3 regions of the Alsobacter sp. P4_H11 genome follow, and region 2 is predicted to be linked to each of the others. Evidence: predicted binding sites of a transcription regulator. Region 2 holds the regulator's gene; each other region holds the start of a gene.
The links. The regulator PhoB, encoded in region 2, activates phosphate uptake and scavenging genes when phosphate is short. The targets are predictions, from matches to a motif close to TGTCATNNANCTGTCAT.
Positions count from the first base shown of each region.

Region 1: a site for PhoB is predicted at 3,601-3,617, ahead of ugpB (sn-glycerol-3-phosphate ABC transporter substrate-binding protein UgpB). Genes of this name have one in related genera too.
Region 3: a site for PhoB is predicted at 6,959-6,975, ahead of phnC (phosphonate ABC transporter ATP-binding protein). Genes of this name have one in related genera too.

Region 1 covers NZ_JBFUKI010000002.1:273,686-284,097, forward strand. The annotation lists gene AC1DSZ_RS04665 (sn-glycerol-3-phosphate import ATP-binding protein UgpC) at 1-237, opposite strand, end outside; gene ugpE (sn-glycerol-3-phosphate ABC transporter permease UgpE) at 241-1,089, opposite strand; gene ugpA (sn-glycerol-3-phosphate ABC transporter permease UgpA) at 1,115-1,996, opposite strand; gene ugpB (sn-glycerol-3-phosphate ABC transporter substrate-binding protein UgpB) at 2,210-3,520, opposite strand; gene AC1DSZ_RS04685 (UxaA family hydrolase) at 3,643-5,175, opposite strand; gene AC1DSZ_RS04690 (ABC transporter permease) at 5,343-6,377, opposite strand; gene AC1DSZ_RS04695 (sugar ABC transporter ATP-binding protein) at 6,418-7,944, opposite strand; gene AC1DSZ_RS04700 (substrate-binding domain-containing protein) at 8,031-8,993, opposite strand; gene AC1DSZ_RS04705 (fumarylacetoacetate hydrolase family protein) at 9,492-10,412, shown strand, end outside.
Region 2 covers NZ_JBFUKI010000003.1:338,266-348,677, reverse strand. The annotation lists gene otsB (trehalose-phosphatase) at 23-799, shown strand; gene AC1DSZ_RS07365 (aldo/keto reductase) at 804-1,811, opposite strand; gene AC1DSZ_RS07360 (hypothetical protein) at 1,974-2,231, shown strand; gene AC1DSZ_RS07355 (malate/lactate/ureidoglycolate dehydrogenase) at 2,433-3,506, shown strand; gene AC1DSZ_RS07350 (lysylphosphatidylglycerol synthase domain-containing protein) at 3,601-4,680, shown strand; gene AC1DSZ_RS07345 (ATP-binding protein) at 4,691-5,761, shown strand; gene phoB (phosphate regulon transcriptional regulator PhoB) at 5,852-6,556, shown strand; gene argE (acetylornithine deacetylase) at 6,560-7,711, opposite strand; gene apaG (Co2+/Mg2+ efflux protein ApaG) at 7,735-8,127, opposite strand; gene AC1DSZ_RS07325 (CDP-alcohol phosphatidyltransferase family protein) at 8,239-8,844, shown strand; gene AC1DSZ_RS07320 (GcrA family cell cycle regulator) at 8,851-9,387, opposite strand; gene AC1DSZ_RS07315 (acetylornithine transaminase) at 9,856-10,412, shown strand, end outside.
Region 3 covers NZ_JBFUKI010000001.1:166,795-177,206, reverse strand. The annotation lists gene phnK (phosphonate C-P lyase system protein PhnK) at 1-144, opposite strand, end outside; gene AC1DSZ_RS00770 (alpha-D-ribose 1-methylphosphonate 5-phosphate C-P-lyase PhnJ) at 141-1,034, opposite strand; gene AC1DSZ_RS00765 (carbon-phosphorus lyase complex subunit) at 1,031-2,152, opposite strand; gene phnH (phosphonate C-P lyase system protein PhnH) at 2,162-2,767, opposite strand; gene phnG (phosphonate C-P lyase system protein PhnG) at 2,767-3,174, opposite strand; gene phnE (phosphonate ABC transporter, permease protein PhnE) at 3,275-4,162, opposite strand; gene phnE (phosphonate ABC transporter, permease protein PhnE) at 4,159-5,043, opposite strand; gene phnD (phosphonate ABC transporter substrate-binding protein) at 5,099-6,037, opposite strand; gene phnC (phosphonate ABC transporter ATP-binding protein) at 6,080-6,880, opposite strand; gene AC1DSZ_RS00730 (DapH/DapD/GlmU-related protein) at 7,023-7,640, shown strand; gene AC1DSZ_RS00725 (DUF1045 domain-containing protein) at 7,630-8,337, shown strand; gene AC1DSZ_RS00720 (tartrate dehydrogenase) at 8,475-9,551, shown strand; gene AC1DSZ_RS00715 (glutamine amidotransferase) at 9,814-10,412, opposite strand, start outside.

The DNA of each region.
Region 1 (10,412 bases), on a different contig from region 2:
GGCGATGTCGCGCTCGGCCGGCTCGATCTCGTTCACGACCCGGCCGCCGATTGCGACCTCGCCGGACGAGATGGTCTCCAGCCCCGCCACCATGCGCAGCAGCGTGGACTTGCCGCAGCCGGAGGGGCCGACCAGCACGCAGAAGCCGCCATCCGGAATGTCGATGCTGACGCCCTTCACGGCCTCGACGCCGCCGGCATAGACCTTGCGGACGTCCTTCAGGGTGACAACGGCCATGGGTTACTTCTCCGTCTCGACGAGGCCGCGCACGAACAGCTTCTGCATCAGCAACACGACCAGCACGGGCGGCAGCATGGCCAGCACGGCGGTCGCCATCGCGAGCTGCCATTCGGTCAGCGCGTCCTGGGTGACCAGCATCTTCTTGATGCCGATCACGATGGTCTGCATGTTCTCGCGGGTGGTGATCAGCAGGGGCCAGAGATACTGGTTCCAGCCATAGATGAACTGAATCACGAACAGCGCCGCGATGGTGGTGATCGACAGGGGCAACACGGTGTCCCAGAAGAACTGCATCGGCCCGGCGCCGTCGATCTTCGAGGCTTCGACCAGCTCGTCCGGGATGGTCATGAAGAACTGCCGGAACAGCAGCGTCGCGGTGGCGGAGGCGATCAGCGGCACCGCCAGGCCCGCATAGGTGTCGAGCATGCCAAGATCGGCCACGATCTTGTAGGTCGGGTAGATGCGCACCTCGACGGGCAGCATCAGGGTGATGAAGATCAGCCAGAACGCGCTCTGGCGCAGCGGGAAGCGGAAATACACCACCGCATAGGCGGAAATGATCGAGATCGCGATTTTCCCGACCGCGATGATGATCGCCATGATGAAGCTGTTCAGCAGCATCGGCCCCACCGGCTCGCGCGCGGTGGTGTTGCCGGCCAGCAGCGCCCGCGAGTAGTTCTCGACCAGGAACTTGCCCGGATAGAGCGGCATCGTGCCGTTCGCGATGGTGCCGGCGTCCCAGCTCGAGCCCACGAAGGCGACGTAGACCGGGAAGGCGACGATCAGCACGCCCAGGATCAGGATGAAATGGGGCAGGAACGTCGAGAACCAGGTGCGGCGCTCTACCATGGGGAGGCTCCTCGCAGGGCGCGCATCAGTAGTTCACCTTGCGCTCGACATAGCGGAACTGGATGGCCGTCAGCGCGATCACGATCACCATCAGGACCACGGACTGCGCCGCCGACCCGCCGAGATCGCCGCCGAGCCGGCCGTCCGAATAGACCTTGAACACCAGCGTCTCGGTGGCCTTGGCGGGGCCGCCATGCGTGATGGCGTCGATGATGCCGAAGGTGTCGAAGAACACGTAGACGATGTTGACCACCAGCAGGAAGAAGGTGGTGGGCGACAGCATCGGGAAGATGATGGTCCAGAAGCGCCGCGCCGGCCGGGCGCCGTCGATGGCGGCGGCCTCGATCAGGCTCTTGGGGATGGACTGGAGCCCCGCCAGAAAGAACAGGAAGTTGTAGCTGATCTGCTTCCAGGCGGCGGCCAGGATCACGAGCAGCAGGGCGTGGTCGCCGTTCAGCATCGGGTTCCAGGGCACGCCGGCGGCGATCAGGCCGCGGCCGATCATGCCGAGCGAGGGCTGGAACATGAACAGCCACAACACGCCCGCGATGGCGGGCGCGACCGCGTAGGGCCAGATCAGCAGCGTGCGATACACCGAGCCGCCGCGGATCTGCTTGTCGGCCATGACAGCCAGCAGCAGCGAAAACGACATCGCCAGGATGGTGACGGCGAGCGAGAAGACCAGCGTGGTCCACATCGACTCGTAATAGGAGCGCTGCTGAAACAGCGTGACGTAGTTCTCGAAGCCGACGAACTCGGTCGCGATGCCGAAGGCGTCCTCGATGCGGAACGACATCCACACGGCCTGGGAGGCCGGCCAGTAGAAGAACACCAGCGTGATGACCAGCTGCGGCGCGAGCAACAGGTAGGGCAGCAGCTTGTTGGTGTAGACCGAGCGCTTTTCCATGGGGGCCGTGTGTGAGGAGATCTGGCGGCGGGCGGAAGCTTTTTCGTCGATCGCGCGCGGTTGGCGCCGCCCTCACCCCAGCCCTCTCCCCGTCGCCGGGGAGAGGGGGCGCATCGGCGCCGCGCTACCCTTCGCCCCCGCAAGGGGGAGAAGGTGGCCGAGCGCAGCGAGGTCGGATGAGGGGTCGACGGCGTCAGAGCCGGCGGCTGAACCTCAGCGGTTGGCGGTGCGCTCGAACTGGCGCAGCGTGGCGTTGCCGCGCGAGACGGCGTCGTCCAGCGCCTGCTGGGGCGACTTCTTGCCGGCCAGCGCGGCCTCGATCTCTTCCGACCACATGTCGCGCATCTGCACCATGTTGCCGAAGCGCAGGCCGCGCGAGTTCTCGGTCGGCTCCTTGTTGGTGAGCTCCTTCAAGGGCGTCTCGCGGTCCGGGAACTGGTTGTAGAAGCCCGAGGCCTTGACCTTCTCGTAGGCCGCCAGCGTGATCGGCAGATAGCCGGATTCCACGTGCAGCTTGGCCTGCCGGTCCGTGTCGGACAGGAAGGTGAAGAACTTGGCGATGCCCTTGTACTCGGGAGCCGTCTTGCCGCCCATCACCCACAGCGAGGCGCCGCCGATGATCGAGTTCTGCGGAGCGCCCTTGACGTCCGGGTAGTAGGGCATCGGAGCAGCCGCGAACTCGAATTTCGCGTTGGCCTTGACGTTGCCGTAGAAGCCCGAGGACGTCAGCATGATCGGGCACTCGCCCGACGTGAAGCGACCCTCGTTCTCGTTGCCGCGGCCCGAATAGTCGTAGGTCTTGTCCTTCTGCAGGGCGACGAGGTCGGTCAGCAGCTTCACGTGCGCCGGGCTGTTGAACTTCAGCTCGGTGTCGAAGCCGTCGAGGCCGTTGGCCTTGGTGCCGAGCGGCAGGTTGTGCCAGGCCGAGAACTGCTCGATCAGCGCCCAGGGCGACCACGCGACCGTGAAGCCGCACTTGTCATAGCCGGCGGCCTTGAGCTTCTTGCCGGCCTCGAACACGTCCGGCCAGGTCTTCGGGATCTCGGCGACGTTGGCCTTCTTCAGCGCGTCCTTGTTGACCCACATCACCATGGAGGACGAGTTGAACGGGAAGGACAGCATCTCGCCCTTGGCGGTCGAGTAGTAACCCGTGATCGCCGGCAGGTAGGCCTTGGGGTCGAACTTCTCGCCGGCTTCCTGCATCATCTGGCCGACCGGCTTGATGGCGCCCTTGGCGGACATCATGGTGGCGGTGCCGACCTCGAAGACCTGCACGATGTGCGGCGCGTTGCCGGCCCGGAAGGCCGCGATGGCGGCGTTCAGCGTGTCCGGGTAGCTGCCCTTGTAGGCGGCCGTGACCTTGTACTCGCTCTGCGAGGCGTTGAAATCCGCCGCGAGCTTGTTGACGACGTCGTTGTTGGCGCCCGTCATCGCATGCCACCACTGGATCTCGGTCTGCGCGAAGGCGGACGTCGAGGCCATCATGGCGGCGAGCGACAGCGCAAGCCTGGTACGGAGTTTCATTGCTCTCTCTCCCTGACGGGCCGTTCGGGGCCCTCTTTTGGTTGTCTGGCAGCCCGGCGCAACGTTCAGGCGACGGTTCTATGACAATCAGATGACACGCATTTCCGCAACTGGCGGCGCGGTCACATGGTCGCGCCCACGGTCCAGGGCACGAATTCGGCGTCGCCATAGCCGAGCTGCTCCGACTTGGAGCGCTCGCCGGAGGCGATCCGCAGCACCGTGTCGAAGATTTCCTGTCCCTTCTCCTCGATGGAGACGCCGTCCAGGATGTCGCCGCAGTTGATGTCCATGTCGTCGAGCATGCGGCGGTAGATCTCGCTGTTGGTCGCGAGCTTGATGGAGGGCGTCGGCTTGCAGCCATAGGCCGAGCCGCGTCCGGTGGTGAAGCACAGCACGTTGGAGCCGCCCGCCACCTGCCCGGTGGCCGCCACGGGGTCGTAGCCGGGCGTGTCCATGTAGACGAAGCCCTTGGCGTCGACCTGCTCGGCATAGTGGTAGACGCCGGCCAGCGTCTTGGTGCCGCCCTTGGCGGCCGCGCCGAGCGACTTTTCCAGGATGGTGGTGAGCCCGCCGAGCTTGTTGCCCGGAGACGGGTTGTTGTTCATCTCCATCTTGTTGCGGGCCGTGTAGTCCTCCCACCAGTGGATCATGTCGACCAGCTTCTCGCCGATCTCGCGCGTGGCGGCGCGGCGGGTGAGCAGGTGCTCGGCGCCGTAGATCTCGGGCGTCTCGGACAGGATCGCGGCGCCGCCATGCTTGACGAGCAGGTCCACGGCCGCGCCCAGCGCCGGGTTGGCGGTGATGCCCGAATAGCCGTCCGACCCGCCGCACTGGAGCGCGAGCAGGATCTCGGAGGCCGGCACGGTCTCGCGCCGCGCCGCGTCCGCGATGGGCAGCATGGTCTTGATGGCGTCGACGCCGGCCTGCACGGTCTTCTTGGTGCCGCCGATTTCCTGGATCGTCATGGTCCGGAAGGTGTCGGATTCCTTGATCCCGTAAGCGTCCTTCCAGCGGCCGATCTGGAAGCCCTCGCAACCGAGGCCGACCATCACGACGCCCGCCATGTTGGGGTTGGTGGCGTAGCCCCACTGGGTGCGCTTGAGGATGTCGTAGCCTTCGCCCTTGACGTCGAGCGCACAGCCGCCGCCATGCACGAGCGGGATGACGCCGTCGATGTTGGGGTACTGCTCCAGGATGCCGGAGCGCTCGATCTCCAGCGCCATGAAGCGCGCCACCGAGGCCGAGCAGTTCACCGAGGTGAGGATGCCGATATAGTTGCGGGTGCCGACCTTGCCGTTGGCGCGCCGGAAGCCCTGGAAGGTGGCCTGCAGCTCGACCGGCAGCACCTCCTCGACGCGCGCGTCCTCGGCGAAGCGGTAGTCGCGCTCGAAGTCGTGCATGCCGACATTGTGCTCGTGCACCCAGTCGCCCGGGGCGATGTCCTTGGACGCGAAGCCGATGATCTGGCCGAATTTCAGGATGGGCGAGCCTTCCGGGATCGGCAGGGTGGCCATCTTGTGGCCGCGCGGCACGCGGGCGCGGGCGGTGACGCCCTCCGCGACTGCGCCGACATCCACCGGGTCGACCGCCACCACGACGTTGTCGGCGGCGTTCAGCCGCACGGTGCGCGGGGCGTTGAGGACCGGAGCGTTCATGGCCTACCCTCCTGTGCGGCTCTTGTGGTCGGGCCGCTGCCGATTGTGCATCGAGAGCGCCTCGGCGGCGCTCTCTTTACGCGAAATATTTTCGAATGCCAGCAAAACGCGCGCGTTCCGCGCGGTTACGCTTCGCTGGGGTAAAGCCATTCTATATCGGCCACGGCTCAGCGCCTACGGCGACGCAGCCCATCCGCATAGACGATCAGGATAATCAGCACGCCCGTGATGATGTACTGCCAGAAGGAGTTGACGTTCATCAGGTTGGCGCCGTTGCGGATGGTCGCCAGGATGAAGGCGCCGAGCAGCGGACCCCACACCGAGCCGATGGCCCCGAACAGGCTGGTGCCGCCGATCACAGAGGCCGCGATGGCCTCCAGCTCGAAGCCGATCGCCTGGGTGGCGTTGCCGGTGCCGGTGCGGGAGGCCAGCATCACGCCGACGATCGCGGCGCAGAGCGACGACAGGATGTAGGCGGTGGCCGTGACGGCGTTGACGTTGACGCCCGACAGGCGCGCGGCCTCGGGGTTGGAGCCCACCGAATAGAGGTAGCGGCCCCACTTGCTCAGGTGCAGGTACACGAAGGCCGGCACCGCGACGACGATCACCACCACGAACAGGTTGGGAACGCCCAGCACCTCCCCGCGGGAAAAGCCCGTGAAGGCATCGTTGGTGACGTTGATGGTGGAGCCGTTGGTCATCAGCAGGCCGACGCCGCGCAGCGCCGTGAAGGTCGCGAGCGTGATGATGAAGGGCGGAAGGCCCATCTTCACCACCCCGAAGGCGTGAAACGCCCCGATCGCCATGCCGAGCAGCAGCGAGGCGAGGATCACGATCCACAGCGCCAGCCCATTGGCGGCCGCCTCCGGCAGTCCGACGCCCGTGAGCCCCGCCGCGATGCCGGGCGCGACGCTCTGGATCAGCATTGCGACCACCACGGTGATGAAGCTCGCGACCGCGCCGACCGAGAGGTCGATGCCGGCCGTGATGATCACGAAGGTCTGGCCCAGCGCCAGGATGGCGAAGATCGCGCCCTGGCGCGCCAGGTTGGAGATGTTGCCCGGCGTCGCGAAGGTGGAGGTCTTCCAGGCCAGGAACGCGAACATCGCTAGAAGCACGCCCACCAGCGTGAGGCCGAGCAGGCGCGAGAACTCGAACCTGGTTTTCGGCGCGCCCAGCGTGCTCGCGGTGTCGGTCATGATGCGGGTTCCTGCTGGCGGGGCATGGGGGTTTCGGGACGGCTCAGACGCCGATGGCCTCGGTGAGGATCTGCTCGTGGCTGGCGGCCTTGAAACCGTGGCTGGCGATCTGCCGGCCGGCCCGAAACACATGGAGGCGGTCGGCCAGCTCGTAGACTTCCGGCAGGTAAGAGGACACGAGGAGGATGCCGGCGCCCTTTGACAGCAGCGCGCCGAAGAGCCGGTAGATCTCCGCCTTGGTGCCGACATCCACGCCCACGGTGGGCTCATCGAAGATGAAGAGCTTGGCCCCGTGGTTCAGCCACTTGCCGATCACGATCTTCTGCTGGTTGCCGCCAGACAGGCTGAGCGCCAGCGCGTTGCGGCTCGCGGTCTTGATGCGCAGGTCGGCGATCTGCCGGTCGGCGGCGGCGCGCTCCTGCCGGCCCGAGATCGTGAGCCCGCGCGTGAGGCGGTCGAACACCGGCAGGTTGAGATTGTGGCCGACGCCGAGATTGAGGCAGAGCCCCTGGTCGCGGCGGCTCTCGGGCGCCAGCGCCATGCCGAGTGCGATGGCGTCGCGCTCCGAGCGGATCGACACCGGCTGGTCCCGCCAGAGCACCTCGCCGCCGGTGGGCGGCTCGCGGCCATAGACGCCCATCACGAACTCGCTGCGGCCGGCGCCGATCAGCCCGTAGAGGCCGACGATCTCGCCTTCGCGCACGGTGAGCGACACGTCCTCGAACCCGCGGCCGCTCAGGCAGCGGGTTTCGAGGATCGGGGCGCCGGGCGTGAACGCGTCCTTGTGATAGACCTGCTCGATGGAACGGTTGATCATCAGGCCGATCAGCTCGGCGTCGCTGGTTTCGGCCACCCGACGGGTGCCCACCAGCGTGCCGTCGCGCAGCACCGAGACGCGGTCGGCGAGCTCGAAGATCTCCTCCATGCGGTGGCTGATATAGACCACCGTGACGCCCTGCGCCTTGAGGCGGCGGATCAGCGCGAAGAGCTGCGCGGCCTCCTGCCGGGTGAGGTAGGCAGTCGGTTCGTCGAAGATCAGGAACCGGGTGCCGCGCGTCGCCGCGCGCGCGGTGGCGATGAGCTGCTGCTGGCCGATGGTGAGCGTGGACAACAGCGCGCCCGCAGGCAGCGCGAAGCCGAGGTCGTCGAGGATCTTTTGCGCCGCGCGCACCATGGCGCGGTCGCGCAGCAGGCCGCCCGGCGAGGTCTTCTCGTCGCCCAGGAAGATGTTGGCCGCCACCGTGAGGTGCGGGCAGAGCACCACCTCCTGGTGCACGGCGTTGATGCCGAGCGCGATAGCCTCGTTGGGGGTGGAGAGATTGGTGGGCTCGCCCTTCCAGATGATCTCGCCCGCCGTGCGCGGGGTCACGCCCGTGAGCAGCTTAATCAGCGTGGACTTTCCGGCGCCGTTCTCGCCCACGATGGCGTGCACTTCGCCCGCCTCGAAGGCGAGGTCGGCGGGCTTCAGCGCATGCGTGCCGGTGTAGCGCTTCTCGAGCTTGCGCAGCTCGAGGATGGGGCCCGCGAAGGCCGTTTCGACGGCAGGCTGAGATTCGGCGATGGCGGACACGGGCGCTGTTCCGGCTGGGGGGAAAGACGCGTCCGCCGCCCGGGCGCCGAAGCAGCCGGGCGGCGCTGTCGTTTCTGAACCGCGGCTTACTTGACCTTCGGGTTCAGCAGCTCCTGGGCGCGGGCGCCGTTCATGTTCTCGCCCGTGATCAGGTTCGCGCCGGTGTCCACGAACGCTTCCACCTTCTCGCCCTTGGAGGCCGCGAGCGCGGTCTTAACGCCGTCATAGCCCATGCGGAACGGGTCCTGCACGACGGTGGCGGCCATCACGCCGTCCTTGAGCGCCTTCACGAGCTTGTCGTCGCTATCGAAGCCGACGAGCTTCACCTTGTCCTGCGCCTTGGACTCGGCGATCGCCTGGATCGCGCCCTGGGCCTGGATGAGGTTGGACGCGAAGATGCCGCGCAGGTTCGGGAAGGCGGTGAGCAGGTCGGTGGTGATGTTGAGGCCGCCATTGGCGGTGCCGTCCGACACCTTGTCGGCCGCCAGCTTGATGCCCGGATACTTGGACGCCAGCTGCTCCTTGAAGCCCTTGGCGCGCTCGTCCAGCGAGCCGACGCCCGGCAGGTGGGTGATGAGCGCCACTTCGCCTTCGGCCTTGCCGTATTTCTTGGTGATCGCCGCCGCGAGGCCGTCGGCCGCGATGCGCCCGCCCTGCACGTTGTCGGTGGTGAGGAAGGACGTGAAGGCTTTGGAGTCGGCGGCCGAGTCGATGCCGACGATCTTCACCGACTTGGCGGCCTCGTCGATCGGCTTGCCGAGCGCGGCGCGCTGGGTGGGCGAGATCACGATGGCGGCCGGCTTGGTGGAGACGGCGTTCTCGAGGATCGCGATCTGGCCGTTGATGTCGGCCTCGGACTGCGCGCCGAGCTCCGGCACCTTCACGTTCAGGTCCTGCCCGGCCTTGCGCGCGCCGGCGAGCACGATCTGCCAGTAGAAGGAGGTCGTGTCCTTGACGATGATCGGAATGGTGGGCTGCTGAGCGGCGGCGGGCTGGACGAACGCAGCCGAAACGGCCGCGAACCCGGCGACGAGCCAGGAATGTCTCATGGGTGTCCTCCTCTGCGGGCGGCTCAGCCGCCTCGTTTATGCCCCGGGCTAACGTCCGGAATGCCGGATGCTAGAACGAATTTTTCAACCTGCGCAATGCACGTTATAGGCGTTTCGGATTTGTGACGGTTGTGACGCTCACGGCCGGGAGCGCGCCTCGTTAACGCGATCCGGAGCAGAGCGCGAAGCGCCACCCTCCCCTTGAGGGGAGGGTCGCCGCGCAGCGGCGGGGTGGGGTGAAGCTGGGCGTGAGGCGGGGTTTGACGAACCTGAGCCCGTCCCCGGCCGCACCCCACCCCGCCGGGCTTCGCCCGTCGACCCTCCCCCCTCGAGGGGAGGGTGGCGCTTCGCGCCGGGCGCGCGGTGAGGTTTCCGCTTTGCTCCTGACCTTGTGTGATCGTCCGCGCCGCTGCATTGCGCGCGGTGCGGGGCCGCGATCTCGCCAGAGCGCGCCGGAGGTGCTAAACCCCGCCATAATAAACGATTTAGGGAGCGACCATGGCCCGCCTCAAGCTCGACAGCGCCACCACCCTTCCGCATGACGGCGCCCGCGGCGCGCTCGCGGGCCGCGTGTGGCGCCCGGACGTCTCGGGACCCGCGATCGTGGCGATCCGGCCGGACGGCGTGTTCGACGTGACGCGCGCGTTCCCGACCATGCGGGACCTGTGCGAAATGCCCGATCCGGCCCGCGCCCTCGCGGAGGAGAAGGGCGAGCGCATCGGCGATCTCGACGCCATCCTGGACAACACGGTTCCGGACAACCGCGACGACACGAGGCCCTGGCTGCTGGCCCCCAACGACCTGCAGGCCATCAAGGCCGCGGGCGTAACCTTCGCGATCTCGATGCTGGAGCGCGTGATCGAGGAGCGCGCCAAGGGCGACCCGGCCGCGGCCACCGGCATCCGCGAGCAGATCGTCAGCATGGTGGGCGAGGACTTCTCCAAGCTGGTGCCCGGCTCGCCCGAGGCCATGCGGCTGAAGCAGACGCTGATCGACCAGGGCTCGTGGAGCCAGTATCTCGAGGTCGGCATCGGCCCGGACGCCGAGATCTTCACAAAGGCCCCGCCCATGTCGGCGGTGGGCACGGGCGTCGATGCCGGCCTCCATCCCATGTCGACCTGGAACAACCCCGAGCCCGAGGCCGTGCTGGTGGTGTCGTCCGCCGGCAAAATCGTCGGCGCCACGCTCGGCAACGACGTCAACCTGCGCGACGTCGAGGGCCGCTCGGCGCTTCTGCTGGCCAAGTGCAAGGACAACAACGCCTCCGCGACGGTGGGGCCGTTCATCCGGTTCTTCGACGCCAGCTTCTCGGTGGAGGACCTGCGCCAGGCCGAGCTCACCCTGGTCGTGGAAGGGCCGGAGGGCTACCGGCTGGAAGGCCATTCCTCGCTCGGCAAGATCAGCCGCTCCTTCGAGGAT
Region 2 (10,412 bases):
CCCATCCAGAGAGCCTGAAGCCATGACCCTGTCCGAGCCCGGCCCCTCACGCGCTCCCGCCGGCGGGCCGGACGCGGACGGCTTCGCGCTGTTCCTGGATTTCGACGGCACGCTGGTGGATCTCGCCCCCCGGCCGCAGGACGTTGTGGTCGCGGCGGGCCTCGGCCAGACGCTCGAACGGCTGCGCGATCGCTGCGGCGGCGCCCTCGCGCTTGTGAGCGGCCGGCCGATCGCCGTGCTGGACGAGTTCCTGGCTCCCCACGTCTTCGACGCCGCCGGCCTGCATGGCGTCGAGACCCGCCATGCCGGCAAGTTCCTCGCGGGCGCGGGCGCCGACGATCCCGTGCTGCGCGACGTAGCCGAGCGGCTCAGCGCCTTCGCCAAGCGTCACCCGGGATTGCTGCTGGAGGACAAGGGCCGCTCCGTCGCGCTCCACTGGCGTCTCGCGCCCGAGCTCGAGGACGAGGCCGTCGCCCAGGCGGGCGCCGCGATGGAGCGCCTCGGGCCGGGCTGGCGCATTCAGACCGGCAAGAGCGTGCTCGAAATCCTGCCCGCTTTCGCCAGCAAGGCCGGGGCCGTGCGGGCCTTTCTCGACATGGACCCGTTCCGTGGCCGCCGCCCGGTTTTCGTGGGCGACGACGTCACGGACGAGCACGGCTTCCAGGCCGTGCTCGAATTGGGCGGCCTCGCGATCCGGATCGGGGACGGCCCCACCATCGCGCCCTTCCGCCTGCCGAGCCCGACGGCGTTCCGCGAACGGCTCACCCGGTGGGCCGAGGGCGCGCCGATCGAGGTCTAGAGCCTCAACCGCGCGTCGGCCGCCCCTCGAGCGGATAGGCCGGATCGTTGTAGCCCGGGGTCGACGGGTGGCCGGCCGGCACCAGCCGGTCGATCAGCGCCTCGTCCTCGGGCGTGAAGCGGTAGTCCAGCGCCGCGAGGTAATCGGCCCATTGCTCCTCGGTGCGCGGTCCGCCGATCACGCCCGTGACGAAGCGGTTGTTCAGCACCCAGCCGATCGCCAGGTGGGACGCCGACGCCCCCTTGGCTTCCGCGTGCCGGCGCACCTCCTGGGCGATCTCCAGCGACTCCGGCCGCCATTCGGTCTGCATCATGCGGGCGTCCTGCCGCCCCGCGCGGGTCCCCTCGGGCGGCGGCCGGGCGGGATCGTATTTGCCCGTCAGCACGCCGCGCGCCAGCGGACTATAGGGCACCACGCCGAGGCCGAAATGGCCGCAGGCCGGCAGATGCTCCACCTCCGGCATGCGGTTCATGGCGTTGTAGTAGGGCTGGCTCACGACCGGGCGGTCGATGCCGAGCTCGTCCGCGATCCGGCAGATCTCCGCCACCCGCCAGCCGCGATGGTTCGACAGGCCGAAATAGCGGATCTTGCCCTGCCGCACGAGGTCGCCCAGCGCCCGCACGGTTTCCTCCAGAGGCGTGTCGTGGTCTTCCTTGTGCAGGTAGTAGACGTCGATCACGTCCGTCCCGAGCCGGCGCAGGCTGGCCTCCGCGGCTTCCATCACGTAGCGGCGCGACAGGCCGCGCCCGTTCGGGCCCTGGCCCATCGGATTGCCGACCTTGGTGGCCAGCACCCACCAGGAGCGCTCGTTCTTGATGGCGCGCCCGACGATCTCCTCGGAGCGGCCCTCCGCATACATGTCGGCCGTGTCGATGAAATTGACGCCGGCCTCGCGACCGCGCGCGACGATGCGGTTGGACGTCGCCTCGTCGGTCTGCGCGCCGAACATCATCGTGCCCAGACACAGGGGCGAAACCTTCAGGCCGCTGCGGCCCAGCGTGCGGTAGTCCATGGCGCGTCTCCTTGTTCCCGGCCGGATGGTCGGCCGACCCGCGTCCGTTTGCAATGCATGCGGCCGCGCCCGAGCCGCCCATTTGACGCAGGGCGGAACCGGTCCCGCGCGGCGGGATTGACCAGCACGACACGACAAGGATTGCGCGACACGGAGGCCGCCATGCCGCAACCCGCCATCGACATTCCCTCGCCGGGGCCGCCGCCCATTCCGGGCGTGATCCCCGGCCGCGATCCTGCTCCGGGCGGCAACATTCCGTCCGAGACCCCGCCCGCGCCCGACCCGGACGAACCCGCGCCGCCGAGCGGCCCGAACGATCCCTACCCGGCCGAGGAGACGCCCATTGGCGATCCCCGAGGTCCCGGCTCCGAGCCGGACTACTTGCCCGGCCAGCCGACCGATCCCGGAACACGTTTCTGAGTTCGCGAAGCTGGAACGGGTCGCCCCGGGTCCGCCGTCCTCCTCGGACCCGGGGCTCGCCCCGCCAGGCTATTCCTCTGCCAAGCGCCTCGCGCAGAGCGGCCCCTCGCGGGCTTTTCCAGCCTTGCCAACGGGCTCCATCCCCGTAACCTTCGCGCCGAAACAGCCCTGGCAAGGGCAGACGCGAGGGTGGTGACGCCGATGGCGCAGGAATTGAGGATCAAGGACGCCGATTTGCGCGCCGCCGTGCGCGCGCTGTTTGCGGCGGCGGGGTCGAGCGAGCGCGAGCAGCGCCTCGTCGCGGACCATCTGGTCGAGGCCAACCTGCGCGGCCATGACTCGCACGGCGTCGGCATGATCCCGGCCTACATCACGAATTTCTCCGCCGGCGAGATGAAACTCAACGCCGCCCCGACGGTGGCGGTCGACACCGGCTCGCTCCTGGTCTGCGACGGAGGCATGGGGCTCGGCCAGACCATCGCGCATGATTCCGTCGCGCTCGCGATCGACCGCGCCAGGCAAAACGGCAGCTGCATCCTCTCCCTGCGCAACAGCCATCATATCGGCCGCATCGGCCACTGGTCGGAGCAATGCGCAGCCGAGGGGCTGGTCTCGCTGCATTTCGTCAACGTCATCAGCGATCCCGCCGTGGCGCCGTTCGGCGGCCGCGCCGCCCGCATCGGCACCAACCCGATTTCGATCGGCATTCCGCGCCGCGGCCAGGAGCCGATCATCGTCGATTTCGCCACCAGCAAGCTCGCGGTCGGCAAAGTGCGGGTCGCCTACAACAAGGGCGTCGACGTCGCGCCCGGCGTGCTCCTGGACGGGGAGGGCGAGCCCACCACGAGCCCGGCCGCATTGTTCGAGGAGCCTCGCGGCACGCTGCTGCCCTTCGGCGATCACAAGGGCTGGGGCCTGGCGCTGGCCTGCGAGCTTCTGGCCGGCGCGCTCTCGGGCGGCGGCACGCAGCACCACCCCAAGCGCCGGCAGGCGATCGTCAACAACATGTTCTCGGTGGTGGTTTCGCCCGACGCCGTCGGCACGGCCGAAACCTTTTTTCCGCAGATCGACGCCTTCATCGAGTGGGCCCGCACGCCCCCGCCCGGGCGCGATCCCTCCGTGCTGATCGCTGGCGAACCCGAGCGCCGCACCCGCGCCGAACGCCAGCGCGACGGCGTGCCGGTGGACGTGACCACCTGGGAGCAGATCGGGCAGGCGGCGGACGCCGTCGGCCTGCCGCGCGAGGAGTTGCAGGCGCTCGCCGGCCTGGCCTGAGCGGCGCCTCCGGCCCGCGCCGGGGCTTGCGGGGCCGGTCCGGTGCGGCCATAAGGAGCCGCCGCGAGGGCCGCGGCCCAGCATGGACCCAGGAATGACACGCATGCAGGAGCGCTCGGGCGACGAGCTGCCCGAGCCCGGCCCGGTCGTCGCCGGCTCGCCGAGCGGCAGGCTTGGCGGCCCGAACGCGCCGCGGGGACGTTGGGCGTGGATCGGCGCCGGCGCGAGCGTGCTGCTGTTCGTGATCTCCGCCGTGGTGCTCTGGCGCATCCTCTCGGAGGTGAAGCTCGCCGACGTGCGCGCCGCCTTCGCGAGGACCGAGCTCGAGAACCTCGCTATCGCGCTCGCCTTCGTCACGCTGAGCTACACGCTGCTTACCGCCTATGACGCGCTGGCGCTGCGCCAGCTCAAGCTGCGTATCCCGTTCCGCACCACCGCGCTGGGCTCCTTCACCAGCTATGCCATCTCGTTCACGCTCGGCTTCCCGCTCGTGACCGCCGCCACGGTGCGCTACTGGATCTACGCGCCGCTCGGCGTGTCGCCCGGCAAGGTCGCGAGCCTGACCACCATCGCGGGCCTCACCTTCCTGCTCGGCATGGGTACGGTCGTAGGCTTCGGACTGATCTGGCAGGCGCCGGCCATTTCGGATATCAACCATCTGGCCGTGAACGCGAACCGCCTCATCGGCGCGGCCGTGCTGGCCGTGATCGCCGGCTACCTGTTCTGGGTCGGGGCCAAGCGGCGGGCCGTGCGGGTGCAGCGCTGGCGGCTGGAGCTGCCGAGCTTCCGCGTCTCGCTCGCCCAGATCGTGCTCGGCGCGGCGGAAGTCTGCTGCGCCAGCGCGGTGCTCTACGTGCTGCTGCCGCCCGGCTACGGTGTCGAGTTCCAGACGCTGGCTGCCATTTACGCCTTTGCGTGCATCCTCGGCATCGTCAGTCACGCTCCGGGCGGGCTTGGGGTGTTCGAGAGCACCATGCTGCTGGCCTTCTGGCGCCTGCCCTATGGCGGCATGATCGGCGCGCTGCTGCTGTTTCGGATCTGCTATTACCTCATACCCTTCGTTCTCGCACTGGCGCTGCTCGGCGCCATGGAGATCGTCCGCCGGGTGAAAGCCTTCCGGGCCGACGAGAGCGAGGATGAGGACGACGACGAGGTCGAGGTCGGATCGGGCTGAGGGGCGAGGGATGGACGACGTCGCGCAGGACCCACCGTCGCCGCCCGCGCGCGACGCGTTCGTGGCGTCCGTGCTGGAGGCGATCCCCGACCCCGTGATCTTGGTCGACCCCGTGCTCACGGTGGTGCTTTGCAACGCCGCCGCCCGGCGGACATGGCGCTTCGTCGCCCCCGGCAAGCCGCTGTCCTTCGCGCTGCGCGCCCCGGCCCTCATCAGCGCCGCCGAAGCCGCTGTGCGGGGCGAGGGGCCGATTTCCGACGAGTACGACGAACGCGTCCCCGTTCAACGCGTGTTCTCCTTCCAGGCCTCGGCCCTGCCGGGAGACGCCAGGGAGCCCGGCGAACCCGCCGCCCTGATCGCGTTTCGCGACCTGACGGAGGCGCGCCGGCTCGAAAAGATGCGCGTCGATTTCGTCGCCAACGCCAGCCACGAGCTGCGCACCCCTCTCGCCTCCCTGCTCGGCTTCGTCGAAACGCTGGAGGGCCCGGCCAAGAACGACGCCACGGCGCGCGAGCGCTTTCTCGCCATCATGCGCGCCCAGGCGCAGCGCATGTCGCGCCTGATCGACGACCTCCTGTCGTTGTCGCGCATCGAGATGAGCGAGCACCGCCACCCCGACGCGCCCGTGGACCTCGCCGCCGTGGCCCGCCAGGTGGTCGACACGCTGCGGCCGCTGGCCGAGGACAAGGGCGTCGAGATCCGCGTTCACGCGCCCGGCCCGGTGATCGTGCCGGGGGACCGGGACGAGCTGCTGCGCGTCGCCGACAACCTCGTCGAAAACGCCATCAAGTATGGCCAGGCCGGCAAGCTGGTCGAGATCACGATCGACAGCGTGCAGGATGGCGGCCGGCCGCACGGGCGCTTGTCGGTGCGCGACCATGGCCCCGGCATCGCGCCAGCCGACCTGCCGCGCCTCACCGAGCGCTTCTACCGCGCCGAAACGGGCGACAAGAGCGGCACCGGCCTCGGCCTCGCGCTGGTGAAGCACATTGCGACCCGCCACCGCGGCCGCCTCGCGGTGGAAAGCCGCCGCGGCGAGGGCTCCACCTTCCGCGTCACGATCCCGCAGTCGAATCCCTAGACGGCTCCGCCCGCAAGGGTTGCGGAGTGTAATATGAATGTCATGGACCGGTCATACACAGCAGGCTGTGAAGCATCCGGAGACCGCGTGATGGCGTCCGCCCCATTCATCCTGATCGTCGAGGACGAGGAGGCGCTGACGCTGTTGTTGCGCTACAATCTCGAGGCCGAGGGTTATCAGGTCGACGCCGTGGCGCGCGGCGACGAGGCCGACATCCGCATCCGCGAGCGAACCCCCGACCTGATCCTCCTTGACTGGATGCTGCCGGGCCTTTCCGGCATCGAGCTGTGCCGGCGGCTGCGCCAGCGCCCTGAGACGCAGCGCCTGCCCATCATCATGCTCACCGCGCGCGGCGAGGAGAGCGAGCGCGTTCGCGGCCTCGCGACCGGGGCGGACGATTACGTCGTAAAGCCGTTCTCGGTGCCCGAGCTGGTCGCCCGCGTCCGCGCCCTGCTGCGCCGGGCCTCCCCCGAGCGGGTCGCCAGCATGCTGGAATCCGGCGACATCGCGCTCGACCGCGAAACCCGCCGGGTGCGCCGCAGCGGCCGCGAGCTGCGCCTTGGGCCCACCGAGTTCCGGATGCTGGAATTCCTGATGGAGAAGCCCGGCCGCGTCTTCACGCGCTCGCAGCTGCTCGACGGCGTCTGGGGCCTCGACAGCGAGATCGACGAGCGCACCGTCGACGTCCACGTCGGGCGCCTGCGCAAGGCCATCAACCGCCCGCGCGAGAAGGACCCGATCCGCACCGTGCGCGGCTCGGGCTACTCCTTCGACGAGACCTTCGCGCGCCGCTAGGCTCTACTGCGCCGCGCAGCTCGCGATCAGCCGCCGGATGAAGCCGACGCCGCGCTCGATTTCGTCTAGCGTGATGTACTCGTCCGGCTGGTGCGCCTGGTTGATGGAGCCCGGCCCGCACACCACGGTGGGCAGCCCGTTGCGCTGGAAGTGCCCGGCCTCGGTGCCGTACGGCACCGTCATGGTCTGGTTGCGGCCCGCGAGCCGCAGCGCCAGCGTCTCGGCCGCGGAGCCCGGATCGGGTGCGAGCCCCGGAACCGCGACCTCCAGCAGCGTTTCCACCGAGCCCGGCCAACCCCACCGCGTCAGGCGCGGAACCACCACGCGCTGCGCGTAGTCGTCCAGCATGCGGGCGACCTCTTCCTCGTCGGTCCCCGGCACGCCGCGCACCTCCCACTGGAAGTGGCAGATCTTCGGCAGGATGTTGCGGGCCGTTCCGCCGTTCACGGTGCCGACATGCACCGACGAATAGGGCGGGTCGAAGCGCCCGGTCGGGTCGCCCTTCTCGCGGTACACGTCCGAGATCCGGTCCAGCTCCTGCAGCAGCCAGCCGGCCGCGAAGATCGCGTTGGAGCCAAGCTCGGGCTTGGCCGAATGCGCCTCGTAGCCGTGCACATAGGTGTTGAACGTCACCACGCTCTTGTGCGCGTCGGCCACCTGCAGCTCGGTCGGCTCGCCCACGATCACGGCCTGGGGCCGCGGCAGGTCCACGCCCATGCGCCGGATGGTGTCCACCACGCCAAGGCAGGTGAGCTCCTCGTCGTAGCTGAGCATGATGTGGATGGGCGTCTTCAGCGCCGCCGCCTGCATCTCGGGCACGAGCGACAACGCGATGGCCGCGAAGGCCTTCATGTCCACCGCGCCGCGCCCGTAGGCCTTGCCGTCCGCGACCCGCAACGTGAAGGGATCGCTGGTCCAGGTCTGGCCGGCGACCGGCACCACGTCGGTGTGGCCCGACAGCACGATCCCGCCGCGGTCCGTAGCGCCGATCGTGGCGAACAGGGCGGTCTTGTCGCCGGTCTCGTTGGGAACGCGCACCGACGCCACGCCGAGGTCGGCGAGGTAGCGCTCCACGAAGGCGATCAGCTCCAGGTTGGAGCGTGAGCTTTCGGTGTCGAACGAAACGAGGCGCTCCAGCAGGGCGAGCGGCGTCATCGCGGATTTTCTTGCGGCGGCCATCAGTGCATCACCCGGCGGCGATTGGGACTATCGAGCGAGAACGCCGGAATGCTCACGTCGAAGCTCGCTCCATCCTCCGTCTTCATGCCGTAGGATCCCGACATGATGCCCTCGGGCGTCTCCAGCGGGCAGCCACTCGTGTATTTGAATGTCTCGCCGGGCGCGAGCGTCGGCTGCTTGCCGATCACGCCCTCGCCGCGCACTTCCTTCACCGCCCCGGTGGCGTCGCGGATGTGCCAGCAGCGCGTCAGCAGGGTCACGGTCTCGGTTCCGAGATTTTCGACCTCGACCGTGTAAGACCAGAAGAACTGCTTCTTTTCAGGCGTCGACTGGTCCGCCATGTAGGCGGGCGTGACGGTGACCTGGATCTGGCGGGTAACGGCGCGATACATCGTCGCGTGAACTCCGGCGCGGGGGGGAGAAGCGCTCGCGTCCTAAAGCATTTCGACGCGAAGTGGAATCGGCTTCGCTCCGCCGGCGGGCCTCGGGAGCGTGGAGCAGCTATGTTGGACGGAATGGCGCGACGGCTGATCGACCCGCCCCTGGCGCTTATGGCGGGCCACTGCATTCGCCTCGGCCTCGGCGCGGACGCGATTACCGGGCTGGCGCTCTGCTTCGGGGTCGCGAGCGCTGCCGCGATCGCGGCGGGTGATTTCGGGCTCGGGCTGGTCCTTATGGCGTTGGGCCGGCTCGGCGACGGCCTCGACGGCGCGGTGGCGCGTCAGACCCGGCGCACGGATCTGGGCGGCTTCCTCGACATCGTCTCGGATTTCGTTTTCTACGGCGCCGTGCCGCTGGCCTTCGCGTTTGTCGCGCCCGACGCCAATGCGCTCGTGGCCGCCACGCTGCTGTTCAGCTTCTACGTGAACGGCGCGACCTTCCTGGCTTACGCGACGGTCGCCGGGCAGCGTGGGCTGCAGACGACGTCGCGCGGCCTGAAGTCCATCTACTTCACGGCCGGGCTGGCGGAGGGGGCCGAGACCATCGGGTTCTTCGCCCTGATGATGCTGTTCCCCCAGGCCTTCCCGACGCTGGCCGTGATCTTCTCGCTCATGTGCCTCGTCACGGCCGCCAGCCGCGTTCTGCTCGCCTGGCGGACGTTCCGATAATGGCGCCTAGCGCATTCCCCCGGCCCGGGCCGCTGCGCGGCGACGGTCCATGGAAGGCTGGTAGGCGACCTGCGAGTGGAAGTTGCAGTAGGGCGTGCCGGTCGGCGACTTGGCCCCGCAGAACCGGAAATCTTCGCTCGTCGGGTCGCCATGCGGCCAGCGGCACATGCTCTCGCGCAGCTCCATGATGGTGACGCGCTCGGACATGGGGATCACCACGTCCGTCATGGGCGTGGGCGCGAGCTCCATGATGGGCGCCGCCATCTGCATGGCCTTGGGGGCCACCGCCAGGTTGCCGCGCACCACGGGAGCCGAATGCGTGTGGCTCATCGGATGGCTCGGCGCGCGTGTCGGCGCCTTGCGGGGACGAGCCTGCTGGGGCGCCGGCGCCTTCGCGCGGCCCGAAAGGCCGAGCCTGTGGACCTTGCCGATCACCGCGTTGCGGGTGATCCCCCCGGCCAGCTCCGCCGCGATCTGGCTGGCGCTAAGCCCCTGGTTCCACAATTTTTTAAGGAGTTCGACCCGTTCATCGGTCCAGGACATCGGCCTCGGTCTCCGTATCTGAATGTTGCCTCTGTGGACTTCGCCGCCGGCTCTTGAGGCCGATCTGTCGCGTCGTCCGCCTGTTCATTCGCCAGCCGAATCCTCCCGCGTTCGCCGCTCCGCAACGGCGGAGCACGGGACTCAACTTCGACCCAACTACGTGGTTTGCCGCACCACATGTCGTATCCGACAAGTGGAAACCTACGATATCGCGTGACTCTGCCGCAAGAGTCCGGCGCGTATCGGCCGGCGGCGAGGCGCGTTTTCAACAAGGATCGTGGCAGGAAAGAGTCGGTCGCGGGGTTGACCTGCGCGGCGCGTTGCGCATCGGCGCCAAAACCTTCGAAGATCTAGGCTGCGGCTCGTTTCATTGACAGAAAACGCGGCCGTCCTCATAGTTCGGCCGCGCCGCCCCGGTCGGGCGGCGCTTCCTATTTCTAAGGTTCAATCGAGGAAAGATCGTTCGCCATGGCCGAAGAGAGCCTTCATCCGTCGCCGCTGCTTCCGAACTTCGCGCGCGCGGACCTCTCCTTCGAGCGAGGAGAAGGCCCCTGGCTCTTCACGGACCGAGGCGAGCGTTACCTGGACTTCGGCGCCGGCATCGCCGTGAACGCGCTCGGGCACGCCCATCCGCACCTCGTGAAGGCGCTGGCCGACCAGGCCCAGAAGGTCTGGCACGTCTCTAACCTCTACCGCATCCCGGAAGGCGAGAAGCTCGCCCAGCGGCTCGTGGACGCGACCTTCGCGGACACGGCCTTCTTCTGCAATTCGGGCGCTGAGGCCAACGAGGCCGCCATCAAGATGGCGCGCAAGTACCACGCCGTGAACGGCCAGCCCGAGCGCTTCCGCATCATCACGGTGGAAGGCGCCTTCCACGGCCGCACGCTCGCGACGCTGGCGGCCGGCGGGCAGCAGAAGTACCTGGAAGGCTTCGGCCCCAAGGCCGAAGGCTTCGACCAGGTGCCCTATGGCGACCACGAGGCGCTCAAGGCCGCCATCACGCCCGAGACGGCCGCCATCATGGT
Region 3 (10,412 bases), on a different contig from region 2:
CTTGCCGGAGCCGGATTCGCCCACCACGGCCAGCACCTCGCCCGCGTAGAGCTCGAACGACACGTCGGCGCAGCCGACGCGCGCGCCGTACATCTTGCCCAGCGACTCGACCTGAAGCAGAGGCAGTTCGTGGTCGGGGCTCATGGCGCGCCTCCCTCGGCGGGCGCGTCGGCCAGCATCTCGCCCCGATGCCCTTCGGCGCGGCGGGTCTCGCAGTAATCCGTGTCCGAGCACACGAACATGCGCCCGCCCCTGTCATCCAGCACGACCTCGTCGAGGTAGACGCCGTGGGCGGCGCAGAGCGCGCAGGGCTTGTCGAACCTGTTCACCTCGAAGGGGTGGTCCTCGAAATCCAGCGACACGACCTGCGTATACGGAGGCAGCGCATAGATGCGCTTTTCGCGACCCGCGCCGAAGAGCTGCAGCGCGGGCGACATGTGCATCTTCGGGTTGTCGAATTTGGGCGTCGGCGACGGGTCCATCAGGTAGCGGCCGTTTACCTTCACCGGATACGCGTAGGTGGTGGCGATGTGGCCGTGCCGGGCGATGTCCTCGTAGAGCTTCACGTGCATGAGGCCGTATTCCTCCAGCGCGTGCATGGTGCGCGTCTCGGTTTCGCGCGGCTCCAGGAAGCGCAGCGGCTCGGGGATCGGCACCTGGTAGACGAGGATCTGCTCCTCCGAGAGCGGCGCCTCCGGGATGCGGTGGCGCGTCTGGATCACGGTTGCCTCAGCCGTCGCCGTCGTGGTTGCGACGCCGGCCGTGCGGGCGAAGAACTTGCGGATCGACACCGCATTGGTGGTGTCGTCCGAGCCCTGGTCGATGACCTTGAGCACGTCGTGCTCGCCGATCACCGCGGCGGTCACCTGCACGCCGCCCGTGCCCCAGCCATAGGGCATCGGCATCTCGCGCGATGCGAACGGGACCTGATACCCGGGAACCGCGATGGCCTTCAGGATGGCGCGGCGGATCATCCGCTTGGTCTGCTCGTCGAGATACGCGAAGTTGTATCCGGCCGTCATGGGGGCGTTCATTCGGCCGCCTCCCTGCGCGGGGCAGCCTCGGGCTGTTTCGCGGCGGCGCGCTCGGCATGCTCGCGGCGCAGCTGCCGGATCAGGCCGAGCTCGGCCTGAAAGTCGACGTAGTGCGGCAGCTTCAGGTGCTCGACGAAGCCGGTTGCCTGCACGTTGTCGGAGTGCGACAGCACGAATTCCTCGTCCTGCGCGGGCGCGACCACGTCCTCGCCGAACTCGCGGGTGCGCAGCGCCCGGTCCACAAGCGCCATTGACATGGCCTTGCGCTCGGACTGGCCGAACACGAGACCGTAGCCGCGGGTGAACTGCGGCGCGACCTCGGCCGTGCCGGAAAACTGCGTGACCATCTCGCATTCGGTGAGGGCGACGCGCCCGAGCGAGACCGGAAAGCCCAGCTCCTCCGGCGTGAACTCGACCTCGACCTCGCCGTAGCGGATCTCGCCCACGAAGGGGTGAGTCCGGCCAAAGCCGCGCTGGGTGGAGTAGCCGAGCGCCAGCAGGAAGCCCTCGTCGCCCCGCGCGAGGTTCTGCAGGCGGAGGTCGCGGCCGGCCGGAAAGCCCAGCGGCTCGCGGGTCAGGTCGCCGACCGCCTCGTCGCCGCGCCCCGGCGGGTTCGCTTCAATCAGTTCTTCGTCATCCAGCAGCCCGGTGACGTGCGGCGCGTCGATGGCCTCGCCCTCCCCGGCCATCGTGGGCTCGGGCGGCGATACGCCGGCCGCGAGCGCGAAGTCGATGAGGCGATGCGTGTAGTCGAAGGTGGGGCCGAGCACCTGCCCGCCGGGCAGGTCCTTGTAGGTCGCCGACACGCGCCGCTCGATGCGCATGGCGTCGGTCTCGACCGGCTCGGACGCGCCGAAGCGCGGCAAGGTGGTACGAAAGGCCCGGACGAGGAAAATGGCCTCGATCAGGTCGCCACGGCTCTGCTTGATCGCCAAGGCGGCAAGATCGCGGTCATAGAGCGAGCCCTCGGCCATGACGCGGTCGACCGCGAGCGCGAGCTGCTCGTCGATCTGCGCGGGCGTAAGCTCCGGGACGGCGGGATCGCCCCGGCGGGCGTGATCGAGGAGGCGGTGGGCGTTTTCGATCGCCCGCTCCCCGCCTTTGACTGCGACATACATGGTTCGATCTCACTTCTCGACGATGGTCGAGCGGGGAATGGCGGCGACGCAGTCGCGGTGCGCGAAGACGAGATCGACGCCGCGCGGGAACAGGCCGTGGTTGTCTGCAAGGCGCGCCAGCACGTCGTTCGGCAGCGGGCCGGCCGAGAAGCGGGTCTCGCCGTTCACGCCCGGGCCGGCGAGCCTCCAGCCACGCTCGGTGTCGATCCAGTCGACGCCGATCACCAGCGTGGTGGAGCGGTCCGGATATTCGGGCGAGCCCAGCGCGAAGCAATCCAGCGGCGGCATTTCGGCCCCATCGGCCAGAAAGGCGAAGCTCGCCTTGCGCGGGTCGGCGACGATCGGAGCGCCGGTGTGAAAGCGGAGGAACTCGGCCACGGCCGGATCGGCCGCCAGCGCGTCGTCCAGCCACACGGGGCTCTCGAAATCGCACATCGCGAGCGCCAGCGCGGCGGCGGCCGGGGCCATGCGGCCGGGCGGCTTCACCGATACGGTCAGCGTACGGGCGAGCCCCGGACGCGCCATCGCCATCATGACGCAGCGAAACACCGCCTGGGCGTCGAAGACCGGACGCTCGAAGCCGGCCGAAAGGGCGGTCGAAAGGGCGGCGGACATCAGTCTTCTCCGCGAACGAGGGTGAAGAAGTCGACCCGGGTGGCGGCCGTGCGGGCTGCGGCCTCGCGCCGGTCCGCCTCGATGCGGGCCTGGACGGAATCGATGAACACGGTTTCGACCAACGCGACGTCGCGCCGCCAGACGGCGTCGATCACGGCCGCGAGCCTGGCGCGGGCGGGGTCGCGGCCGAGCAGGTAGGACATCCCGACCTCGCCGGTCTCCAGCCGCACGGCGGCGCGCGTGACGGTCGCCTCGCCCATGTTGAAGGGCGCGCCGTCGCCGCCCATCCGGCCGCGCAGCATCACGAGGCCGATCTCGGGAGCGCGGATGTCCTGATAAGCGGGCCTGCCGAGGCGGGCCACGGCCCGTTCGAGTTCGTCGAGCGTCGCCAGAGCGGCGGTCGCCATCAGGTGCTGGCGGGCGACGGTGTCGTCGATGCGCCGGGCGTTCAACTGCATGACCATGGGAGGTCTGCTAAGCCGGTCGGATGACGCCCGGATGACGCATTCAGCCCTGCGGACCGTTTCCGATCACGGCGAAGCGCAGCCGGGCCGACACGGCGTCGATGGCCACCACGGCGGCGAGCACGAGCAGCACCAGAAAGGACACGTGGCCCCACTCCAGCACCTTGATCTCCTCATAGAGGTACTGGCCGATGCCGCCCGCGCCGACGATGCCGATGATGGTCGCCGAGCGGGTGTTGGATTCGAAGAAATAGAGGATCTGGCTGGCCATCACGGGCAGGACCTGCGGCAGGAGCCCGAAACGCACGCCGTGGAGACGGCTGCCGCCGGTCGATTCGACGCCCTCCACCGCCTTGCGGTCGGCCGCCTCGATGGCCTCGGAGAACAGCTTGCCGAAGGCGCCGAAATCCGAGCTCATGATGGCCAGCACGCCCGCAAAGGGGCCGAGCCCCACCACGTTGATCCAGATGAGCGCCCAGATCAGCGTGTCGACGCTGCGGATGGTGTCGAGAAAACGCCGCACGCCGAAGCGGAAGATCCAGCTCGGGATGACGTTGCGGGCCGCCAGAAAGCCGAGCGGCAAGGCAAGCACGGCGGCCAGCAACGTTCCCAGAAACGCGATCGCGAGCGTCTCCGCCAAGGCATGCAGGTAGATCACGAGCTTTGCGGTCGTGCCGTAGCTCGGCGGCAGCATCAGGCCGACGAAGTCGCCGAGCCGGCCCATGCCGGACCAGACGCGGGCCCACGAGATGTCGAGGCTGTCCAGCGCGTAGGCGAAGAGCGCGATGGGGGCGAGCACGCTCAGCCCGACGATCGCGCGGCGGCGCCAGTCCGGCCGGAACACCATAGGGTGCCGCGCCGCCATGGCGGCGAGATCGACGTCGCCAAGGCTGGCCCGGCGAGACGGCGCCAAGGATGCTCCCTCGCTCATCGTCCCGCCTCCTTGCCGATCAAAGCGTGGCGCGCGCGTTCGGTGACGAGGTCGATCAGCATCACGGCGGCGACGATCAAAAGCAGGATGGCGCTGACGTCGGAGTAGTAGAACTTGCGGATCGCCTCCACGAGGTCCTGGCCGATGCCGCCGGCGCCGACGAAGCCCATGATGGCGGCGCCGCGCACGTTCACTTCGAAACGCAGTAGCGCGTAGCTGGTGAAGTTGGACAGCACCTGCGGCACCGCGCCGAAGCGCACGCCCTCCGTCCAGCTCGCGCCGGTGGCGACCACGCCTTCCACAGGCTTCATGTCGATGTTCTCGACCACTTCGGCGAAGAGCTTGCCGAGCGCCCCCATGGTGTGGATGCCGAGCGCCAGGATGCCGGGCAGCGGCCCGAGCCCGAACGCCACCACGAAGATGAGCGCGAACACGAGTTCCGGCACGGTGCGGCAGAACTCGAGGAAGCGGCGCGCCGTAAAGCGCAGCCAGGGCGCGACGAGCATGTTGCGGGCCGCCAGGAAACAGAGCGCGAAGGCGCCGAGCCCGCCGATCACGGTGCCCAGATAGGCGATCAGGACGGTTTCGCCCAGGAGCCGCAGCCACTTGCGCAGGCCCCAGAACCATTCCGTCGGGTGGGTGAAGACGAGGGCGCCGTCCTCCAGCGTGAAAATGCGGCCGAGATAGCTGGTGAAGCGGCCGATATTGCCGAAGAAGGTCGCGAGATCGACTTCGCTGATGCGCGCCGCAATCAGGATCAGCGCCAGCAGGATGGCGAGCCCGGCCAGAAGGCGTCGGCGCTTGGCCGCGACCGCGGCCTCGTAGGCTCCCGCGAGCGCCGCGTTCTGGGCGTCCGGCCTCAACGGAACTGCGGTCGCCATGGCGGGCCTCACGAAAATGGGGCGCGGCAAACGCCGCGCCCCCACAGGCAGGAGATCAGGACGACTTCTTGCGCAGGCTGTCGACAAAGCGGATCAGCTCGATCGTCTGGTCGTAGTCCTTGTTCTCGGTCGCGGCCCAGGGCTTGTTCTTGCCGTCCGACAGCTTGTCGAAGGCGGCCTTGTCCTTGGTGGCGGCGTTCATGAAGGCGTCGCGGATCTTGGCCTTCAGGTCGTCCGGCAGGCTGGAGAGAAAGGCGTAGGGGCCGTTCACGATCATCGTGGACTTGTGGATGATGCGGTAGTCGCTGACCTTGGCGGGCGAGCCGTCGGCGTTCTTCAGCATGTTCTTGGTGATCATGCGGTAGAGGTAGCTGTCGTCGTCGGCCGTCCAGGCGTTGGCGGCGACGTCGACGGTGCCCTGGCTGAGCGCCAGCACGGCGTTCTCGTGGCTGCCCGTGAACACGACCTTGTCGAAGAACTTCTCCGGCTCGATCTTCATCTTGTCGAGCTCGAAGCGCGGCATGTTGTTGCCGGAGGTGGAGTTCGGGTCGACCAGGCCGAGGTTCTTGCCCTTGAGGTCCTGCAGCGTCTTGTAGGGGCTGGAGGCCTTCACGTAGAACACCGAGTAGTAGCCCTTGGCGCCGTCATTGTTGACGTCCATCGCGAACACGTCGGTGGCGACGCCCGTGAGGCGGGCGCGGGCGAAGGACGCCGGTCCGTAATAGGCGATGTGGATGTTGCCGGCGCGCTGGCCCTCGATCACGGCCGCGTAGTCCTGGGCGACGCGCAGCGTCACCTTCACGCCGATCTCCTTGGAGAGATACTCCACGAAGGGACCGTAGCGGTCGAGCACGCCCGAGCCGTTCTCGGCCGGGATCACGCCGAGCACGAGCTCGGGATATTTGGCTTTCCAATCCTGCGCGAAGGCGCCGGTGGCCAGCGTCGCGCCCACCAGGGCGGCGCCGGCGGCGATCAGAGTGCGACGGTTCAACATGGGTCTCTCCTGGGTGGAAATTTCGCCGCGACGGCGGCGGGGTCAGGCGGCCGCGAAGGCGGCGGCGGCCGGTTGGGCGCGGTCGGGCGCGGCGTCCATCACGTCGCCGGCCTCGAGGCCGTAGAGTTCGCGCGCGACGTCCTCGGTCAGCGCCTCGGGGGCGCCGTCGAACACCACGCGGCCCTGCGCCATGCCGACGAGGCGGTCGCAATAGGTGCGCGCGAGATCCAGCGAATGGAGGTTGCACAGCACCGTGATGCCGTAGTGCTTGTTGATGCGCAGCAGCGCGTCCATCACCACCTTGGTGTTGCGCGGATCCAGCGACGCGATGGGCTCGTCGGCCAGGATCATGCGCGGCTCCTGCACCAGAGCCCTTGCGATGGCGACGCGCTGCTGCTGCCCGCCCGAGAGGCTGTCGGCGCGTTGCGCGGCCAGGTTGGCGATGTCGAGCATCTCCAGCGCGGAAAGCGCCATCGCCTTGTCCTGCGGGCTCCACAGCCGCAGCACGGAGGTGAGCGTCGAGGTCTTGTTGAGCCGGCCCATCAGCACGTTGGTGAGCACGTCGAGCCGGCCGCTGAGGTTGAACTGCTGGAAGATCATGGCGCAGTCGGCCCGCCAGTCACGCAAGGCCTGGCCGCGCAGCGCCGTGACGTCGCGGCCCTCGCACAGGATGCGGCCTTCGCTCGGCTCCTGCAGGCGATTAATCATGCGTAACAGCGTCGACTTGCCGGCGCCGGAGCGGCCGATCACGCCCACGAAGCCACCGCTCTCGATCGTTAGGTTCACGTCGCTGACTGCGGCCTTGCCGCCGAAAAGTCGCGTCAGTCCCTCGATCACCAGCATTGGGTCGCCCCCGAAATCCCGCTGAGGGAACCGGCTAAAGGGTCTCCGCAACGCTTTCGTGACAGCCGCTCCGCATCGCGTCATTCCGGCGTCATGGCGCCGTGCGACCGACCGGCGCGAACGGATGCGGAGGAGAATCGGCGTGGCGACGAAACTGGGCCCCGAGCCGCTGATCCATCCCACCGCGCGGGTGGTGCAATCCGATCTCGGGCGCTACACCGAGGTCGGCGCCCGCACGAGCGTGGCCGAGACCCGCATGGGCGACTACTCCTACGTGGTGCAGGATTCCGACATCATCTACACGACCATCGGGCGGTTCTGCTCCATCGCGGCGGCCACCCGCATCAATCCCGGCAATCACCCGATGCACCGGGCCTCGCAGGCGCATTTCACCTACCGGGCGTCGGCCTATTTCGACGGGGAGGCTGACGAAGCCGCGTTTTTCGACTGGCGTCGCTCCACGCCGGTCACGATCGGCCACGACGTCTGGATCGGGCACGGCGCCATCATCCTGCCCGGCCGCAGCATCGGCGACGGCGCCGTGGTGGCGGCCGGCGCGGTAGTGACCAAGGACGTCGCGCCCTACACGATCGTGGCCGGCGTCCCGGCCTGCCCGGTGCGCCGGCGCTTCGACGCCCGCACGGCCGATCGCCTCCAGGCGCTCGCCTGGTGGGACTGGGATCACGAGCGGCTGCGTCTGGCGCTGCCGGATTTCCGAGCGCTGTCGGTCGACGCGTTTCTCGAACGCCATGGCGGCTGACCCGATGGATGCGCCCCGCTACGCCATCTACTTCGCGCCCTCCACCGACACCGCGCTCTGGCGGTTCGGCTCGGCCGTGCTCGGCTACGACGCCGCGACCGGCCAGGACGTGCCGGCGCTGGCGCCCGCGGGTATCGCCGAAGCCGAGTGGCGCGACCTCACCGCGGATCCGCGCCGCTACGGCTTCCACGCCACCCTGAAGGCGCCGTTCCGGCTCGCGGGGGGCTGGTCTGAAGCCGATCTCGTCGCCGCGATGGCGACGCTCGCGCGCCAACAGCCGGCCGTCGAAGCCGACCTCGCCGTCATGTCGCTCGGATCGTTCGTGGCGCTCGCGCCGCGCGACCAGCCGCCCGCCCTGTCGGCGCTGGCCGACGCGGCCGTGGACGCTTTCGAGCCGTTCCGCGCGCCGCCCACCCCGGCCGAGCGGCTGCGGCGCAATCCGGACGCGATGACGCCGCGCCAGCGCGCCTTGTTCGAGCGCTACGGCTATCCCTATGTGCGCGAACTGTTTCGCTTCCACATGACGCTCACGGGCCCTCTCGGCGCACATGCCGGCGCCATCGCGGTGCGCCTCCAGGCTCTGGCCGACGAGCACCGCGCCGGGGGCCCGACGCCGGTGGATCGCATCGCGTTGTTTCGACAGGAACCCGGAGAGCGGTTCCGGATCGTCACGCATGAGAGGTTGGGCCGGGGGTGACCCGACTTCCTGTTTCAGCCCGGCCCTAGTCGCGCGGTCAACCCGCCAAACACGCCTAGCCTCCCGCCGCGCGCGTCACTAAGCTCCGGCCGTTCCTTGCGCACGGCCGCGGCCGCATCCTCCCCCGGAGTTCCCCCATGAAGACCTACTCGATCGCGGCCATCCCGGGCGACGGCATCGGCACGGAGGTAATCTCGGCCGGCGTCGAGGTGATGGACGCGCTGGCCAGGCGCTACGGCACGTTCGGGTTCGCGGTGGACCATTTCGACTGGGGCGGCGAGTACTACAAGCGCCACGGCGCGATGATGCCGGCCGACGGCCGCGAGCAGATCCGCAATCACGACGCCATCCTGTTCGGCTCCGCCGGCCACCCGGAGATCCCCGACCACATCACGCTCTGGGGCCTGCGGCTCGCCATCTGCCAGCCCTTCGACCAGTACGCCAATGTCCGCCCCACCCGCATCCTGCCGGGCATCACCAGCCCGCTGCGCAAGGTGGAGGGCCCGGAGCTCGACTGGGTGATCGTGCGCGAGAACTCGGAGGGCGAATATGCGGGCGTCGGCGGGCGGGTCCACAAGGGGCTGCCGCTCGAGGTCGCGACCGACGTCTCCATCCTCACCCGCGCGGGCGTGGAGCGCATCATCCGCTTCGCGTTCGAGCTCGCCCGCTCGCGGCCGCGCAAGCTCCTCACGGTGGTGACCAAGTCCAACGCCCAGCGCCACGGCATGGTGATGTGGGACGACATCGCCACCGAGGTGGCGGCCGGCTACCCGGACGTGACCTGGGACAAGATGCTGGTCGACGCCATGACGATGCGCATGGTGATCAAGCCCGAGACGCTCGACACCATCGTGGCGACCAATCTCCACGCCGACATCCTGTCGGACCTCGCGGCCGCGCTGGCGGGCTCGCTCGGCATCGCGCCCACCGCCAACCTCAACCCCGAGCGCGTGTTTCCGTCGATGTTCGAGCCCATCCACGGCTCGGCCTTCGACATCATGGGCAAGGGCGTCGCCAACCCGATCGGGACGTTCTGGTCTCTCGTGATGATGCTGGAGCATCTCGGCGAGCCGGAGGCGGCGGGCCGGCTCATGACCGCCATCGAGCGCGTCACCGCCAACCCGCAGTTCCACACGCCCGACCTCGGCGGCAAGGCCCGCACCGCGGAGGTCACCGCCGCGGTGATCGGGGCCATTCAGGCCGCGAACGACTGAGGGCTTTTTCCCACCCTCCGCCGTCATTGCGAGCCGAAGGCGAAGCAATCCAGTCTAATGGCCCGGCCTTTAGCTGGATTGCTTCGCTCTCGCTCGCAATGACGGGAGGGTGGCGCTGGCTGTCCAGCGTCTCCCCAGACGGCTCCCAATCTGGCGTCATCCCCGGCGGCGCGAAGCGCCGGGAAGGGGATCCAGGGGTGAGCGCCTTTGCTCTGGATCCCCTTCCCGCGCCTTCGGCGCGCCGGGGATGACGGTGCAGGGTTTACCGCTTCCCGGCGCAGAGCCAGTCCAGCAACCCCGTCCAGAGCGGGCGGAAGCCGTCCCAGGCAAGGAACTCGTTGGGGAGCCAGTGCGGGCCGATGTCGGTGGTCCAGGCGGCCGTGCGGCCCTGGCCGTACTGGCCGACGGCCAGCAGAGGGTGGCCGCCCTCGCCGTCCGGCAGCGCCAGCAGCACCTGCGCGTCGGGCTTGGCCACCACCTCGTTGACGCCCAGCACGTAAGGCAGCCCGCCCGCAACGCCGCCCAGCGCCGGGTGGCCGGCCCCGGCCGCGGTCACCACGGGGTCGACGCCCTCGGGCATCTCGATGCGGTCATCATAGGGGTGGATCGAGACGGGCAGGACGTCCTCGACGGCCGTGCCGCGGAAGCGCGCCGCGCCGTTGATGCCCTGGAAGCTCAGATAACCGCCCACCATCACGAGCCCGCCGCCCCGGCGCACATAGTCGCGCAGCAGCTTCAGGCGGTTCGGGAAGCGGCGGGAATGGATCCACACATCCGGCGGCAGCAGCAGCGTGTTCGCGCCGATGTCGGACAGGATCACGGCGTCATAAGCGTCGAACGCCTCCGGCGTGGAGGGAAACT